DNA from 2 places in the Streptococcus sp. HMSC065E03 genome. Region 2 is predicted to be linked to the other one. Evidence: predicted binding sites of a transcription regulator. Region 2 holds the regulator's gene; the other holds the start of a gene.
The links. Region 2 encodes HrcA, which represses chaperone genes, less so after heat shock. Its sites were predicted from a motif close to TTAGCACTCNNNNNNNNNGAGTGCTAA; they were not measured.

Region 1: a site for HrcA is predicted at 6,070-6,096, ahead of groES (co-chaperone GroES). Genes of this name have one in related genera too.

The regions. Positions count from the first base shown of each region.
Region 1 is NZ_KV818837.1:65,358-73,391, forward strand. Features, by position in the region: gene HMPREF3002_RS00420 (sensor histidine kinase) at 1-786, shown strand, start outside; gene HMPREF3002_RS00425 (response regulator transcription factor) at 792-1,475, shown strand; gene HMPREF3002_RS00430 (ABC transporter substrate-binding protein) at 1,472-2,770, shown strand; gene HMPREF3002_RS00435 (PTS sugar transporter subunit IIA) at 2,911-3,348, shown strand; gene HMPREF3002_RS00440 (PTS sugar transporter subunit IIB) at 3,363-3,857, shown strand; gene HMPREF3002_RS00445 (PTS mannose/fructose/sorbose/N-acetylgalactosamine transporter subunit IIC) at 3,914-4,756, shown strand; gene HMPREF3002_RS00450 (PTS system mannose/fructose/sorbose family transporter subunit IID) at 4,740-5,594, shown strand; gene HMPREF3002_RS00455 (hypothetical protein) at 5,696-5,989, shown strand; gene groES (co-chaperone GroES) at 6,119-6,400, shown strand; gene groL (chaperonin GroEL) at 6,422-8,034, shown strand, end outside.
Region 2 is NZ_KV818846.1:64,481-72,514, forward strand. Features, by position in the region: gene HMPREF3002_RS02625 (ACT domain-containing protein) at 1-199, shown strand, start outside; gene HMPREF3002_RS02630 (PFL family protein) at 218-1,555, shown strand; gene HMPREF3002_RS02635 (histidine phosphatase family protein) at 1,637-2,326, shown strand; gene HMPREF3002_RS02640 (histidine phosphatase family protein) at 2,450-3,151, shown strand; gene HMPREF3002_RS02645 (M15 family metallopeptidase) at 3,141-3,914, shown strand; gene hrcA (heat-inducible transcriptional repressor HrcA) at 4,083-5,117, shown strand; gene grpE (nucleotide exchange factor GrpE) at 5,142-5,666, shown strand; gene dnaK (molecular chaperone DnaK) at 5,909-7,732, shown strand; gene HMPREF3002_RS02665 (DJ-1/PfpI family protein) at 7,931-8,034, shown strand, end outside.

The DNA of each region.
Region 1 (8,034 bases), on a different contig from region 2:
ATTCTGGCCTTTTTCTTAAAGAATTCCCTCTATGCTTTGAATATGGTGCTCTTCATTATTTCGCTTTTGTTCTATATTATGAATGTTCTTGCGGAAAACCACGAAGTGGAAGAAGAGTTGGCCATGGTTTCGAAGGTGAATACAGAGTTGAACAACTATATGGCCTTGTCTGAGAAGATTGCAGAAGATCGGGAGCGCAAGCGGATTGCTCGGGAGATTCACGATACCTTGGGACACGCGCTAACAGGGATCTCGGCAGGTTTAGATGCTGTCGGAGTCTTGATTGATATCGATCCCAATCGGGCAAAAGAGCAGGTAAAAAGCGTATCAGAAGTGGTTCGTGAAGGGATCCAGGATGTGAGGGGCTCTCTCAACCGCCTCCGTCCAGGTGCCCTTGAGGGACGAACCCTCAAAGATGCTTTGGAAAAGATGATCCGCGAGTACCAGACACTTTCCAACTTGCAGGTTGATTTACATTATGAATGGGTCGATGTCGATATGGACGTCATGATTGAAGATACGATCTTTCGTGTGATCCAAGAGTCTATGACCAATGCGGTTCGCCACGGTCATGCCAGTCAGATGAGCCTTCATTTTTTTGAGGATGAAGAAGATTACCTGATCGAGTTGCAGGACAATGGGGTTGGGTTTGAAACCTTGACCTATGGCTATGGACTCAAACAGATGATGGAGCGTATTTCCATCCTGGGAGGACAGCTTCAATTTGAAAGCCGCGATGGATTTTTCACGCGCGTCAGTTTACCGAAATATAAAGAAGGGAGATAGAGATGGTGATAAAAGTAATGGTGGCAGATGACCAGGCCTTGATTCGAGAATCTCTGAAAATTATTTTGTCAGCCCACCCCGATATCGAAGTGGTGGCCACAGTGGAAGATGGGAATCACGTCTTGTCTAGCATTCCACAGACACATCCTGACCTGATCTTAATGGATATTCGGATGCCAGGCATGGATGGGGTTTTGGCGACAAAAGAAGTCAAAGAGCACTATCCGGATATCAAAATTATTATTTTGACAACTTTTGACGATGATGAATTTATCTATAGTGCGCTCAAGTATGGTGCTTCAGGTTATCTTTTAAAGGGAGCCTCGACAGAGGAACTCTATGAAGCGATTAAGGTGGTGCATCAAGGCGGAGCCATGATCAACCCGAATATCGCTAGTAAAGTCTTTCAAATTTTCTCACAAATGGCCAAAACCAACTTCTCTATTGCTGTAGATGAGGACAATGTCAAGGATTTGAGCACGACGGAATGGCGCATTATCCAAGAAGTCGGCTATGGGGAGTCCAATAAAGAAATTGCGGCCAAACTCTTCTTGTCAGAAGGAACCGTGCGCAATTACTTATCAACGATTTTGGCGAAATTAAACCTACGAGATCGAACGCAATTAGCGATCTGGTCAGTCCAAACAGGAGTGACGAGACGTGATTTTTCTAAAGGAAATACAGAATGAAATTGAAGCGAAAGCATCTTTGTTGGGGGATCGGTCTCCTTGTTGCGCTCTGTGCGAGTGCGGGTTTCTATTGGTGGAAACAGCAACCGACCGTCCTCCATATCGGCCTTTATGCAGGTTCTAGCTGGGATGTGCCGACCAGTCAACGTTCCCATGCCTTGGATCGTGCGATTCAAAAATTTGAAAAATCCCATCCCCACGTCCGTGTGGAGTATGAAAACGGGATTCCGCAGTCAGATTATTCAGACTGGCTCTCTGAAAAGATTGTCTCAGGAAAGACGCCGGATGTGTTTATGGTCTCTGAGCAAGATCTTTCCTTATTAGCAGCGCGAGGCGTGCTAGAAAAGTTAAACGGCTATATGGATCGAAAAGATCAAGCGGCCTTTTATCCCGTTGCCTTTGAATCCGGTGTCTATCAGGGGCAAACCTATGCCTTACCTTATGAAAGCAATCCGATTTTGATGTGTGTCAATAAAGATCTCTTGGATAAAGAAGGTATCGCGGTTCCCAAAGAAGGCTGGACCCTTGAAGAGTTCTATACGATTTGCAAGAAACTAACCAAAGATACCAATGGGGATGGGCAATTGGACCAATTTGGGAGTACAGAATACACCTGGAAAGAAGCCTTGGCGGCAAATGGAGGTCATCTCTTCCAAGGAGGCATGCTCAAGCTGACAGCTCCAGAAGTCAAAGAATCTTTGACTTTTCTGCAAAAATTGGAAGATCTAAATAAAAATTACAAGGTGAGCTCTAAAGATTTTGACCAGGGGAAAGTCGCCTTCTATCCCATGACCTTGGCCCAATATCGGACCTATAAACCTTATCCCTACCACGTTTCAAAATATTCAAACTTCACCTGGACCTGTATCCCGATGCCTGCTAAGTCAAAAACGACCAAGGCAACCTTGGTCACGACGACTTCTTTTGCTATGTCAGCTCGGAGTTCTCATTCCAAGTTGGCTTGGGAATTGATGCAACTCTTAACAGAGGATCCAGAAATTCAACAAACCCTCTTTGCCCAATCCCAAGGAATCTCTGTCATGCCACAGGTAGTCAAGAGTCGCTCTAGTAAAGACCTTTTGCAGGTGGATGATTTTGGAACAGATTCCTTGACCAATCAGACCTTGAACCGCATCATGGAACAAGCTGTTGAAAGTAGTCCGAAAAATGTCTCAAAAGAGGTGCTAGAAAAGCTAGATTACTTGATTGGCAATGCCTTGCGTGATCAGGATGTCGAGAACCGCTTGCCTCAAATTCAGAGGGAGATTGAAAGTAGTCTACAGGTAGGAGTTTAGAGTAAAATAAGATGGCATTTTGTCAAGTGACAGATGTCATTTTTTTATTGCTAAATGTCATATTGGGAATGTGACATTTGACAATGTAAAAGCGCTTTCAAATAGTCTACAATAGAGTCAAATAAAGGAGGCGTAGCAAAATGAAATACCTCATTTTGGTCAGTCATGGTGGACTGGCAGAAGGTCTAAAAACATCACTAGCCATGTTTGCTGGTGACAAGTTGGATCAGGTCATCGCAGTTGGACTCAAAGAAGGAAAATCAGTTGATGACTTCGCAGTTGATTTCAGAGAGAGCATTTCAGGATTGACAGCTGATGATTCTGTTTTGGTCTTGGCAGATATCGTAGGTGGTAGTCCATTAACCACTGCAGCCACGGTTCTAGAAGAAGCTGGAAAGCTCGATGGAGCCTTGATCCTTGGTGGGATGAACCTTACCATGGCCTTGACGGCAGTTGTGATGAAGGATGTGTTGGATGGAGACGATTTGTCAGCCACCATCTTATCAGAAGCACGATCTGCACTACAGCCTTTTGAAATTTCAGCCGCTGGTGCTGAAGAAGATGATGACGATATTTAATAGGGAGGTACCTTATGGTAGTAACATTTGTACGGATTGATGACCGCATGATTCACGGTCAGACAGTCACACGCTGGGCAAAAGAAAAACCATGTGATGGTTTGATTGCCGTAAACGATGCAGCAGCATCAAACAAGGTTTTGATTCAAGCTTACAAAGGCGCATCAGACAAGAAAACCTTTGTATGGACAAAGGAAGCCTTTAAAGAAAAATCAGCAAAAGTAACAGAATCAGATAGTCGTTACTTCTTGATCACCAAAAATCCAATCGATATGAAGGAAATTTTGGTCGACCAAGGGTTTGTCCCAGGTGATGTCAAAGAAATCATTGTTGGCCCTGCAAATGATCGTCCTGGAGCTGTGAAATTGGGAAATAACCAATCCATCACTCAGGAAGAAGCAGAAGCCTTCCAAGCTATTCAAGCAGCAGGCTACAAGGTGAAATTCCAATTGTTGCCAGATGTTTCCATCGGTTATTGGGATGATTTCAAATCAAAATTTGGTTTTTAGAACTAACAGTCTGATCTGTTAGGTAAATAAATTTACAAACAAAAGGAGCGTTTGTTATGACAATTTCATGGATTCAAGCAATCTTGCTTGGTATTTTCGCCAGCTTGTCTTCAATGCCTGGTATGGGAGGTTCCAGTATCGGGAACTATACACTCGGTCGTCCCTTGATCGGTGGGTTGATTTCAGGTTTAATTCTTGGAGATGTGACAACCGGTATTATGGTCGGGGTTGCCCTTCAAGTCGTTTATATCGCCTTGGTAACACCTGGTGGTACCGTATCTGCCGATGTGCGTGCCATCTCTTACATCGGTGTTCCTCTTGCTATCTTGTTTGTGCATGCTAATAACATCACAGATGAAGCAGGAATCGCCGCAGCTGCAGCTCCAATCGGTGCAGCCGTTGGGACAATTGGTACAGTTCTTTTCTACGGTACCGCTACTATGAACTTGGTTTGGCAACACATTGGTTGGAAAGCCGTTGAAGAAGGAAACTTCAAAAAACTCTACGCAGTTGACTGGGTTTACCCTTGGATCTCTCACTTCCTCTTCTCTTTCCTTCCAACAATGATTATCACCAAATACGGTGAAAACATGGTTGATTTGATGAAACAATACCTTCCTATGGATGGTTACTGGATGAAAGCCCTCTTTACAGTCGGTGCTCTTCTCCCATGTGTCGGTATTGCCATCTTGTTGAAACAAATTGTTACAGAAGCAACTGACTTCATTCCATTCTTTGTTGGATTTACCTTGGCAAAATCTCTCGGATTGAACTTGGTATCCAGTGCCGTTGTTTCATTAATCTTTGCAGTAATCTACTATGAACTTGAAGTGATCAAATCGATGAAAGCTGCTCCAGCCGGAGTGGTGGACCAAGACGATGATGAGGAGGATATTTAAAATGGCTGATAGAAAGAAAATTTCAAAGAAAACATTAGCAAAAGCATTCCATCATTGGTATTATGGTCATTTGACTTGTTTCTCTCAAGAACATATGCAAACCTTCGGGTACTTGACTTCTATGCTTCCAATCGTAGAAGAAATGTATGATACAAAAGAAGAACAAAAGGATGCTATGCAAACCTATACGGCCTTCTTCAACACTGAACCACAACTTGGATCTCTTGTTGTAGGGATCACAGCTGGTTTGGAAGAAGCGCGTGCAAACGGAGATGCAGTAGATGGCGAAACCATCAACGGTATGCGTGCCGGTTTGATGGGACCAATCGCTGGTATTGGTGACTCATTGGTCGTTGGTACCTTGATTCCAGTTCTATTAGGGATTGCCCTTGGACTTTCTAAAGGTGGTAACGTCGCTGGTGCTCTCTTCTACATCGTCGTATGGAACCTCTTAGTCTACTTTGGTATGCGCTTTGCCTTCTTCAAAGGTTACCAATTAGGGGATAAAGCCGTTGAATTCCTTGTAGGACCAAAAGGACAAGCTCTTCGTAAAGCGATCAGCGTTGTCGGTGGTATGGTTATCGGTGCCGTAGCAGCTACTTGGGTATCTGTTACAACAGCCCTTCAATTCAAGAATTCTGAAGGAAAAGTCTTCTTGAACATCCAAGAAAAGATCGATGGTGTTTATCCAGGTCTCTTGACAGCAGCCTTCATCACTCTTTGCTGGTGGTTGATGTCTAAGAAAAAAATTTCACCAAACAAAGTTATGTTACTTCTCGTTGTAGTTGCTTTGATCGGTGTTGCCCTTGGTATCTTTGACCCACATCTTAAATACTAAGGTAAAGAACAAACGAATTTGCTAGTAGGAGTTTTTGAGAATGAAGTGAATGGACCTCCTTTACTTGCACTTCATTCTCAATTTTTATTAGGAGGAATCCCATGGTTACAAAACAAGAACTTGTCAATGGATATGAAACAGAAATCAAGTACCAACGCCACATGCTTGAAAACCTTGGACGTTGGTTTAGCTTACTCTTTATCATTGCCAGTATTGGTGTGGTATTGATCTATCTCTTTCACAAAAGTTTCCTCCCACTCTTGATCCTCGGGATTTTACTAGCTTTGGTTGGAATTTTAGGCATGATTGTTTTTGGATATGGCATCTACCGCGGGCGGATCAATCTTCAAAAAGTGATCGATGATTTCAATCAAAAATTGACAATTTTAAATTGAAATTTTAGAAGCATCTCATTTATTTTTGAGGTGTTTTTTTCTTGACTATTTCTGACCAAGTGATACAATAGAAACATAAGTTAGCACTTGTGTATAGAGAGTGCTAAAAACACGTATGGAGGAATGAATATGTTAAAACCATTAGGAGACCGTGTGGTCTTAAAAGTAGAAGAAAAAGAACAGACTGTTGGAGGTTTTGTCCTCGCCGGTGCGAGCAAGGCTGATACAAAAACAGCTGAAGTAGTGGCCGTTGGTGAAGGTGTGCGTACCCTAAGTGGCGAACTCATCGCCCCAGCTGTAAAAGCAGGAGATCACGTTTTGGTTGAAAGCCATGCAGGAATTGAAGTGAAAGATGGGGAAGAAACCTACACCATCGTTGGAACAGCGAACATTCTTGCAATTGTAGAGTAAGAGAAGAAAGAGGTAAGAGAAATGGCAAAAGATATTAAATTTTCATCTGATGCACGTTCTGCAATGGTCCGTGGTGTCGATGTCTTAGCAGATACAGTGAAAGTTACGTTGGGCCCTAAAGGACGCAATGTTGTTCTTGAAAAATCATTTGGTTCACCCTTGATCACAAATGATGGGGTAACTATCGCAAAAGAAATCGAATTGGAAGATCATTTTGAAAATATGGGTGCCAAATTGGTGTCAGAAGTGGCTTCTAAGACTAATGATATCGCAGGTGACGGTACAACAACCGCAACTGTTTTGACTCAAGCCATCGTCCGTGAAGGAATCAAAAACGTCACTGCAGGAGCTAACCCAATTGGCATCCGCCGTGGGATTGAGACCGCTGTTGCAACAGCAGTAGAAGCTTTGAAAAACAATGCGATCCCAGTATCGAGCAAGGAAGCCATTGCTCAAGTAGCTGCTGTGTCTTCTCGTTCTGAAAAAGTCGGTGAGTACATCTCTGAAGCCATGGAAAAAGTTGGCAAAGATGGGGTCATCACCATTGAAGAGTCTCGTGGAATGGAGACAGAACTGGAAGTCGTTGAAGGCATGCAATTTGACCGTGGTTACCTCTCACAATACATGGTCACTGATAATGAAAAAATGGTGGCAGACCTTGAAAATCCATACATTTTGATCACTGACAAGAAGATTTCAAATATCCAAGAAATCTTGCCATTGTTGGAAAGCATTCTTCAAAGCAACCGTCCACTCTTGATCATCGCTGATGATGTCGATGGCGAAGCTCTTCCAACACTTGTCTTGAACAAGATCCGCGGTACCTTTAATGTCGTAGCTGTCAAGGCACCAGGATTTGGAGATCGCCGCAAAGCCATGCTAGAAGACATTGCCATCTTGACAGGTGGTACAGTCATTACAGATGACCTTGGTTTGGAATTGAAAGATGCAACCATTGAAGCACTTGGTCAAGCAGCTAAAGTGTCAGTCGATAAAGACAGTACTGTCATTGTCGAAGGTTCTGGTAACCCAGAAGCGATCGCTAACCGTGTGGCGGTTATCAAGTCACAAATCGAAACCACAACCTCTGAATTTGACCGTGAAAAATTACAAGAACGTTTGGCTAAATTGTCTGGTGGTGTTGCCGTAATCAAGGTCGGTGCTGCAACAGAAACAGAATTGAAAGAAATGAAACTCCGTATCGAAGATGCCCTTAATGCGACTCGCGCAGCCGTTGAAGAAGGGATCGTTGCCGGAGGTGGTACAGCTCTTGTCAATGTTATCTCTGCAGTCGCAGCCCTTGAATTGGAAGGGGATGAAGCAACCGGACGCAATATCGTTCTTCGTGCTTTGGAAGAACCCGTGCGCCAAATTGCTCACAATGCCGGTTATGAAGGATCTATTGTGATTGATCGCTTGAAAAATGCCGAAGTCGGAACAGGTTTCAATGCCGCAACAGGTGAATGGGTGAATATGATTGATGCAGGAATCATCGACCCTGTCAAAGTGAGCCGTTCAGCCCTTCAAAACGCCGCTTCCGTAGCGAGTCTGATCTTGACGACCGAAGCAGTCGTAGCCAACAAACCAGAACCAGCAGCCCCAGCAGGACCAGGAATGGATCCAAGCATGATGGG
Region 2 (8,034 bases):
GGCAGAATTAGGACTCAATATCGATGATATCTCTCAAACCGTATTGGATGAATACTTTACCATGATGGCGGTTGTATCGTCAGATGAGAAAAAAGATTTCACACAGCTTCGTTCGGAGTTGGAAGAATTCGGTCAGTCTCTGCATGTAAAAATCAATATCCAAAGTGCAGCGATTTTTGATGCTATGCACAATTTGTAAGATAGGGGTTGAGAATTTATGGACATTAAACAGGTAACAGAAACCATTGCCATGATTGAGGAGCAGAACTTCGATGTTCGGACTATCACCATGGGGATTTCGCTTCTCGATTGTATTGATCCGGATATCGAAAAGGCGGCAGAAAAAGTCTACAATAAGATTGTGACAAAGGCCAAAGATTTGGTGGCTGTTGGGGATGAGATTGCGGCAGAACTCGGTATTCCTATTGTCAACAAGCGGGTTTCGGTCACTCCGATTTCTATTATCGGAGCAGCAACCAATGCGACAGACTATGTACCCTTTGCTAAGGCACTGGATCGTGCGGCGAAGGAAGTTGGGGTCAACTTTATCGGTGGCTTTTCAGCCCTGGTTCAAAAAGGCTATCAAAAGGGGGATGAAATCCTTATCAATTCCATTCCTCGCGCCCTTGCAGAGACGGATTTTGTCTGCTCTTCTGTTAATATTGGTTCCACTAAGACAGGGATCAATATGACCGCTGTCCGAGATATGGGTCGTATCATTAAAGAGGCATCCCAAGCAGATCCAATGGGGCCTGGTAAGCTGGTAGTTTTTGCCAATGCAGTAGAAGATAATCCCTTTATGGCGGGTGCCTTCCACGGTGTCGGTGAAGCGGATGTTGTCATTAACGTTGGGGTTTCAGGACCGGGTGTCGTCCAACGGGCCATCGAAAAAGTTCCAGGCGCTAGCTTTGATGTATTGGCTGAAACAGTCAAGAAGACAGCTTTCAAGATTACCCGTGTTGGGCAATTAGTGGGTCAAATGGCTAGTGAACGTCTCGGTGTTGAGTTTGGAATTGTCGACTTGTCTCTCGCGCCAACGCCAGCTGTTGGGGATTCGGTTGCCCGTGTCCTCGAAGCGATGGGGCTTGAAGTGGTCGGAACTCATGGGACAACAGCAGCCCTAGCTCTGCTCAATGACCAAGTGAAAAAAGGCGGCATCATGGCTTGTAACCAAGTTGGTGGTTTGTCAGGTGCCTTCATTCCGGTCTCAGAAGACGAAGGGATGATTGCAGCGGTCCAATCAGGCCATATCAATCTGGAAAAATTGGAAGCCATGACAGCTATCTGTTCCGTCGGTCTGGATATGATTGCCATCCCAGCTGATACTCCAGATACAACCATTGCGGCCATGATCGCCGATGAAGCAGCTATCGGGGTCATCAACCAAAAGACAACAGCCGTTCGGATCATTCCTTATGGCAAGGAAGGCGATATGTTAGAGCTTGGTGGACTTCTTGGGTCTGCTCCGGTAATGAAGGTCAACAAGGCTTCGTCAGCTGATTTCATTGCCCGTGGTGGCCAAATTCCAGCTCCGGTTCATAGCTTTAAAAACTAAGAGAAATCTAGTATAATAGTAGAAAATAGAAAAGTCTGTGATGATGAAACTCCAGACTTTTTTCTTGCAAAAGGAGACAAGATGGCTAAAACAAGATTATTTGTGATTCGTCATGGGAGAACCATGTTTAATACCATTGGTCGTGCTCAAGGCTGGTCCGATACGCCCTTGACAGCAGAAGGAGAACGAGGGATTCAGGCTCTAGGAATTGGCTTACGTGAGTCTGCTTTAGAGTTTGCTCGAGCATACTCCAGTGATTCAGGTCGTGCCATTCAGACCATGGGGATCATTCTCGATGAATTGGGCTTGAAAGACCAGATTCCTTACTGCTTTGACAAACGGATCCGCGAGTGGTGTTTTGGTAGCTTTGATGGGGCCTACGGTGGGGAGCTCTTTCACGGTGTCGTGCCGCGCGTGCTAGATGTAGAAGACTATAAGACTTTGACCTTGGAAGACTTGGCCAATGGAATTTGCCAAGTGGACACAGCAAATTGGGCTGAACCATGGGAAGTCTTGAAAAACCGAATCCTAGAAGGTTTTGAAGCTATTGCTAAAGAAGTAGAAGAAAATGGTGGAGGCAATGCCTTGGTGGTCAGCCATAGTTGGACCATTCAGACCTTAGTCTGCTTGATCGAAGGAAAACCAAATCTCAATCTGCCTCTTTCAAACGGTAGTGTTACCCTTGTAGAATATGAAGATGGAAAATTGACGGTTAAGGGGGTTGGAGATAGCAGTTACCGTGAGGTCGGTGAAAGCTTGCAAGAATCCTAGTCCGTCCTGAAAGGCTGACCCTTTGGTCATGGCCTTTTCTTTTTCTCAAAACTTGTAAGAGCTTTCCTACTTTCTTTTTGCAAAAAATGATATAATGAAAGAGATACATACGGAGGTAATACAATGACAAAAACCAGATTATATATTGCTCGTCATGGAAAAACCATGTTTAATACCATTGGGCGAGCACAGGGCTGGTCAGACACTCCGCTGACAGAAGCAGGGGAGCGTGGGATTCGAGAATTAGGACTTGGTCTCAAGGAAGCTGGGCTTTCTTTTGAAGAGGCTGTTTCGAGTGATTCTGGACGCACCATTCAAACCATGGGAATTATTCTTCAAGAACTCGGTCTGACAGGAAAAATCCCTTATCGTTATGACAAACGGATCCGCGAGTGGTGTTTTGGTAGTTTTGACGGTGCTTATGATGGCGATCTCTTCATGGGAGTTTTACCCCGTGTCTTTAAGGTCGATGATTTCCATCAGTTGAGCCTGATGGAGCTAGCAGAAGGGATCGTCGAAGTGGATACCACTGGATGGGCTGAATCCTGGGGTACCTTGAGTGGCCGGATCCTAGAAGGATTTGAAGCTATCGCAAAAGAAGTAGAAGCAGCTGGCGGTGGCAATGCTATTGTGGTTAGCCATGGCATGACGATTACGACCTTGATTTATCTCATCGATCCAAAAGCGGTCGAAGAATTGGTCTTGGACAACGGAAGCGTGACGGTTTTGGCCTATGAGGATGGTGCTTTCAGTATTGAAAAGATTGGGGATATGTCTTATCGTAAGGTTGGAGCAAAACTTCTAGAGGGTAGCCATGACGAATAAGTATAGACGCGCAAGAAAAAAACGTAAGAAATGGTGGCCCTACCTATTGAGTTTCTTTCTTCTTGTGGTCCTTGGATCAGGAATTGGTGCTTATTTAGCAAAACCGAGCTTGTTTTCAGGGCTTCAGTTTTGGAAGGCTAAAAAAACAGCTGTAACGACTCCCTCTTCTTCTAAGAAAAAGGAAGAAAAATCAGATTTACCAGCCGTTTCGACCAAAGACTGGCAGTTGATCTTGGTTAATCGTGACAATGTGAAGCCTGAGCTGAACCCGCAATTGACAGATGTGGATGCTATCAAAGTGGATAGTCGGATTGTAGAACCAACTCGTCAATTTTTAGAAGCGGCTCGAAAAATTGCCCCAGAAGAAACCTTGATATCAGGCTATCGAAGTGTGGCCGAGCAAACAGAGCTCTATAATGAACGTGTTGCGCAACTAGAGGCTAGCGGCCTTTCGCACGAAGAAGCTGAAAAGCAGGTGCAGACCCAGGTACAGGTCCCTGGTGCGAGTGAACACCAGACAGGGCTTGCGATTGATATGAGTGTTGAAGCTGGTCAAAGTGATGAGCTGGGCATGCAGCTGGCTGCCATCGCACCGCAATATGGCTTTGTTCTTCGCTACCCAGATGGGAAGAGCAACATCACGGGTGTGAATTTTGAGAATTGGCATTTCCGTTATGTTGGCGTAGAAAATGCTCAGTATATGGCCAAGCATCAGCTAGTATTGGAAGAATATATTCAGCTATTGAAAAAGGCTGGCAAATAAGAGGAGATTCACTTCTCTAGGTCTTAAGAATGATTTTTAGCACTCTTGAAAAAAGAGTGCTAATTTTTTGGATTTTTCTCTTGACTTTCTTTTGGATGGGTGTATAATAGAATCAAGGTTTAGCACTTGAGTGTTTAGAGTGCTAAAAAATGAAAGAGAGGTGAGGTCATGGTTACAGAACGTCAAAATGAGATTCTCAATCTTGTCGTCGATATCTTTACCAAGACCCACGAACCAGTCGGTTCAAAAGCGCTACAAGATGTGATTCAATCCAGTAGCGCGACCATTCGAAACGACATGGCTGCCCTCGAAAAACAAGGCTTACTAGAAAAGGCCCACACTTCGAGTGGCCGCATGCCTAGTCGAGCTGGTTTTCAATATTTTGTTCAGAACTCGCTTGATCTAGAGTTGATTGATGAGCAAGATGTCTACCAGGTGGTGAAAGCCTTTGATTTCGAAGCCTTTAAGTTAGACGATATCTTGGATGCTACAGCTAAGTTACTAGCCCAGATGACTGGTTACACCGCAGTGATTCAGGATGTTGAACCGACACGTCAGCGCTTGACTGGTTTTGAAATTGTTCCATTATCCAATCACGATGCCTTAGCGGTTCTAACCTTGGATGAATCAAAGCCTGTCACCGTCCAATTTGCCATTCCAAAGAATTTCTTAACCAGTGACTTGGAAATCTTCCATCAGCTGGTTCAAGAGCGTTTCATTGGAAATACAGTCTTGGATATCCACTACCGCTTGCGGACAGAGATTCCACAGATTGTACAGCGCTATTTCAAGACGACAGACAATGTGCTGGATCTCTTTGATTACGTCTTCTCGCAACTGTTTCAAGAACTGGTCTTTGTAGAAGGAAAGGTTTCATCATTAGCCTACGCCGATCTTCAGACCTATCAGTTCTTAGATAATCCCCAACACGTAGCCTTGGAGTTACGAGGGGGAATGCCAGAAGACCAAATGACCCAGATCCTGGTTGCAGAATCCCAAGAGAAGGCCTTGAATAATGTGACGGTCATTAGCCACAAGTTCTTGGTTCCTTATCGTGGGATGGCCCTCATGCATGTGATCGGTCCCGTAGAGATGGATTACAGGCGTGTGATTAGCCTGGTCAATGTCATCGGCCGGGTACTGGTTATGAAGTTGACGGACTACTACCGTTACCTCAACAGCAACCATTATGAAGTAAATTAAGACCAAATGAAAGGGGTGTATGCCTTGACAGAAGATATCAAAAAAGAAGACGTGAAAGAAGAGGAAGTTGCCCAAACAACTGAAGAAGTTGTAGAGGAAAGCAACCAACCTTCTGAGTTAGAAGAAGCACAAGCGCGTGCCGAGGAATTTGAAAACAAATACCTTCGTGCTCATGCAGAAATGCAAAATATTCAGCGCCGTGCCAATGAAGAACGTCAACAATTACAAAAATACCGTAGCCAAGATTTGGCAAAAGCGATCTTACCATCACTGGACAACCTCGAACGTGCCCTTGCCGTCGAAGGATTGACAGATGATGTGAAGAAGGGCTTGGAAATGGTCCAAGAAAGTTTGGTACATGCTCTGAAAGAAGAAGGAATCGAAGAAATTCCAGCGGACGGAGCCTTTGACCATAACTACCACATGGCCATCCAAACCTTGCCTGCAGATGATGAACATCCAGCAGACACCATCGCACAAGTCTTCCAAAAAGGCTACAAACTCCATGACCGCATCCTTCGCCCAGCCATGGTAGTGGTTTATAACTAGTCTGCCTTGTCCGAAACGACACTAAACTATGAAAGAAAGATTAACATTGGTTTGGCTTTGCCAATAGTGAGCGAAGCGAACCAAAGGCGATACTCTTCGCCGTGGCGGTATCTTCGCAAACTTTGAGACCTTAGGCTCAAAGTTTAGTCAAAGAGATTGACGAAGTCAAGCTCTGACGGCGTCGCCACTTAAGAAGAGTATCAGAAAGAAAAAAAGAGAAAAAATAACAAGGAGAAAAACATATGTCTAAAATTATCGGTATTGACTTAGGTACAACAAACTCAGCAGTAGCAGTTCTTGAAGGAACTGAATCAAAAATTATCGCAAACCCAGAAGGTAACCGCACAACTCCATCTGTTGTGTCATTCAAGAACGGTGAAATCATCGTTGGTGATGCTGCAAAACGTCAAGCAGTTACAAATCCAGATACCATCATCTCTATCAAATCTAAGATGGGTACTTCTGAAAAAGTTTCTGCTAACGGAAAAGAATACACTCCACAAGAAATCTCAGCTATGATCCTTCAATACTTGAAAGGTTACGCTGAAGATTACCTTGGTGAAAAAGTAACGAAAGCAGTTATCACAGTTCCTGCTTACTTCAACGATGCGCAACGTCAAGCAACTAAAGACGCTGGTAAAATCGCTGGCCTTGAAGTAGAACGTATCGTCAACGAACCAACAGCAGCAGCTCTTGCTTACGGTTTGGATAAGACTGATAAAGAAGAAAAAATCTTGGTATTCGACCTTGGTGGTGGTACATTCGACGTATCTATCCTTGAATTGGGTGATGGTGTCTTTGATGTATTGGCAACTGCAGGGGATAACAAACTCGGTGGTGACGACTTTGACCAAAAAATCATCGATTACTTGGTAGCAGAATTCAAGAAAGAAAATGGTATCGATTTGTCAACAGACAAGATGGCGCTTCAACGTTTGAAAGATGCAGCTGAAAAAGCGAAGAAAGACCTTTCTGGTGTGACTTCAACACAAATCAGCTTGCCATTCATCACTGCAGGCGCTGCTGGACCTCTTCACTTGGAGATGACCTTGACTCGTGCAAAATTTGACGATTTGACTCGTGACCTTGTAGAACGTACGAAAACTCCAGTTCGTCAAGCCCTTTCAGATGCAGGTTTGAGCTTGTCAGATATCGACGAAGTCATCCTTGTCGGTGGTTCAACTCGTATTCCTGCCGTTGTAGAAGCTGTTAAAGCTGAAACTGGTAAAGAACCAAACAAATCAGTGAACCCTGATGAAGTAGTTGCCATGGGTGCTGCGATCCAAGGTGGTGTGATCACTGGTGACGTGAAAGACGTTGTCCTTCTTGACGTAACGCCATTGTCACTTGGTATCGAAACAATGGGTGGAGTCTTCACAAAACTCATCGACCGTAACACAACTATTCCAACATCTAAATCACAAGTCTTCTCAACTGCAGCAGACAACCAACCAGCCGTTGATATCCACGTTCTTCAAGGTGAACGCCCAATGGCAGCAGATAACAAGACTCTTGGACGCTTCCAATTGACTGATATCCCAGCTGCACCTCGTGGTATCCCACAAATCGAAGTAACATTCGACATCGACAAGAACGGTATCGTATCTGTTAAAGCGAAAGACCTTGGAACTCAAAAAGAACAAACCATTGTTATCCAATCAAACTCAGGTTTGACAGATGAAGAAATCGATCGCATGATGAAAGACGCAGAAGCAAATGCTGAAGCAGATAAGAAACGTAAAGAAGAAGTTGACCTTCGTAACGAAGTAGACCAAGCTATCTTTGCGACTGAAAAAACCATCAAAGAAACTGAAGGCAAAGGCTTTGATGCAGAACGTGACGCAGCTCAAGCAGGATTGGATGATCTTAAGAAAGCTCAAGAATCAGGTAACCTTGAAGAAATGAAAGCGAAACTTGAAGCCTTGAATGAAAAAGCGCAAGCCTTGGCTGTTAAACTCTACGAACAAGCCGCAGCAGCGCAACAAGCCCAAGCAGGAGCAGAAGGCGCCCAAGCAGCAGGAAACGCAGGCGATGACGTCGTAGACGGAGAGTTTACGGAAAAATAAAATAGTCCAGTGGACTATTTTATCCCGAGCTTGAAAATCGGGGAGTGAGGCGTTAAGAATGACTAATCACTAAAGTGATTGTCATTCTACGGCAATCGCTATGGCGCCTTTCCTAAACGCCTAACTAGTAAATGATAAAAAGAAATCCAGAGGTTGCAACCCAGCCTCTGTTTTTCGGTAAAATAGAGGATGTTGCGTATGAAAAAAGTACTTTGTTTGATTTATCCTAATTTTTCTCTTTATGAGATAACTGCTTTAACGAGTACTTTAGCTCTGTCTTTTGACGTCACGATTGATTATGT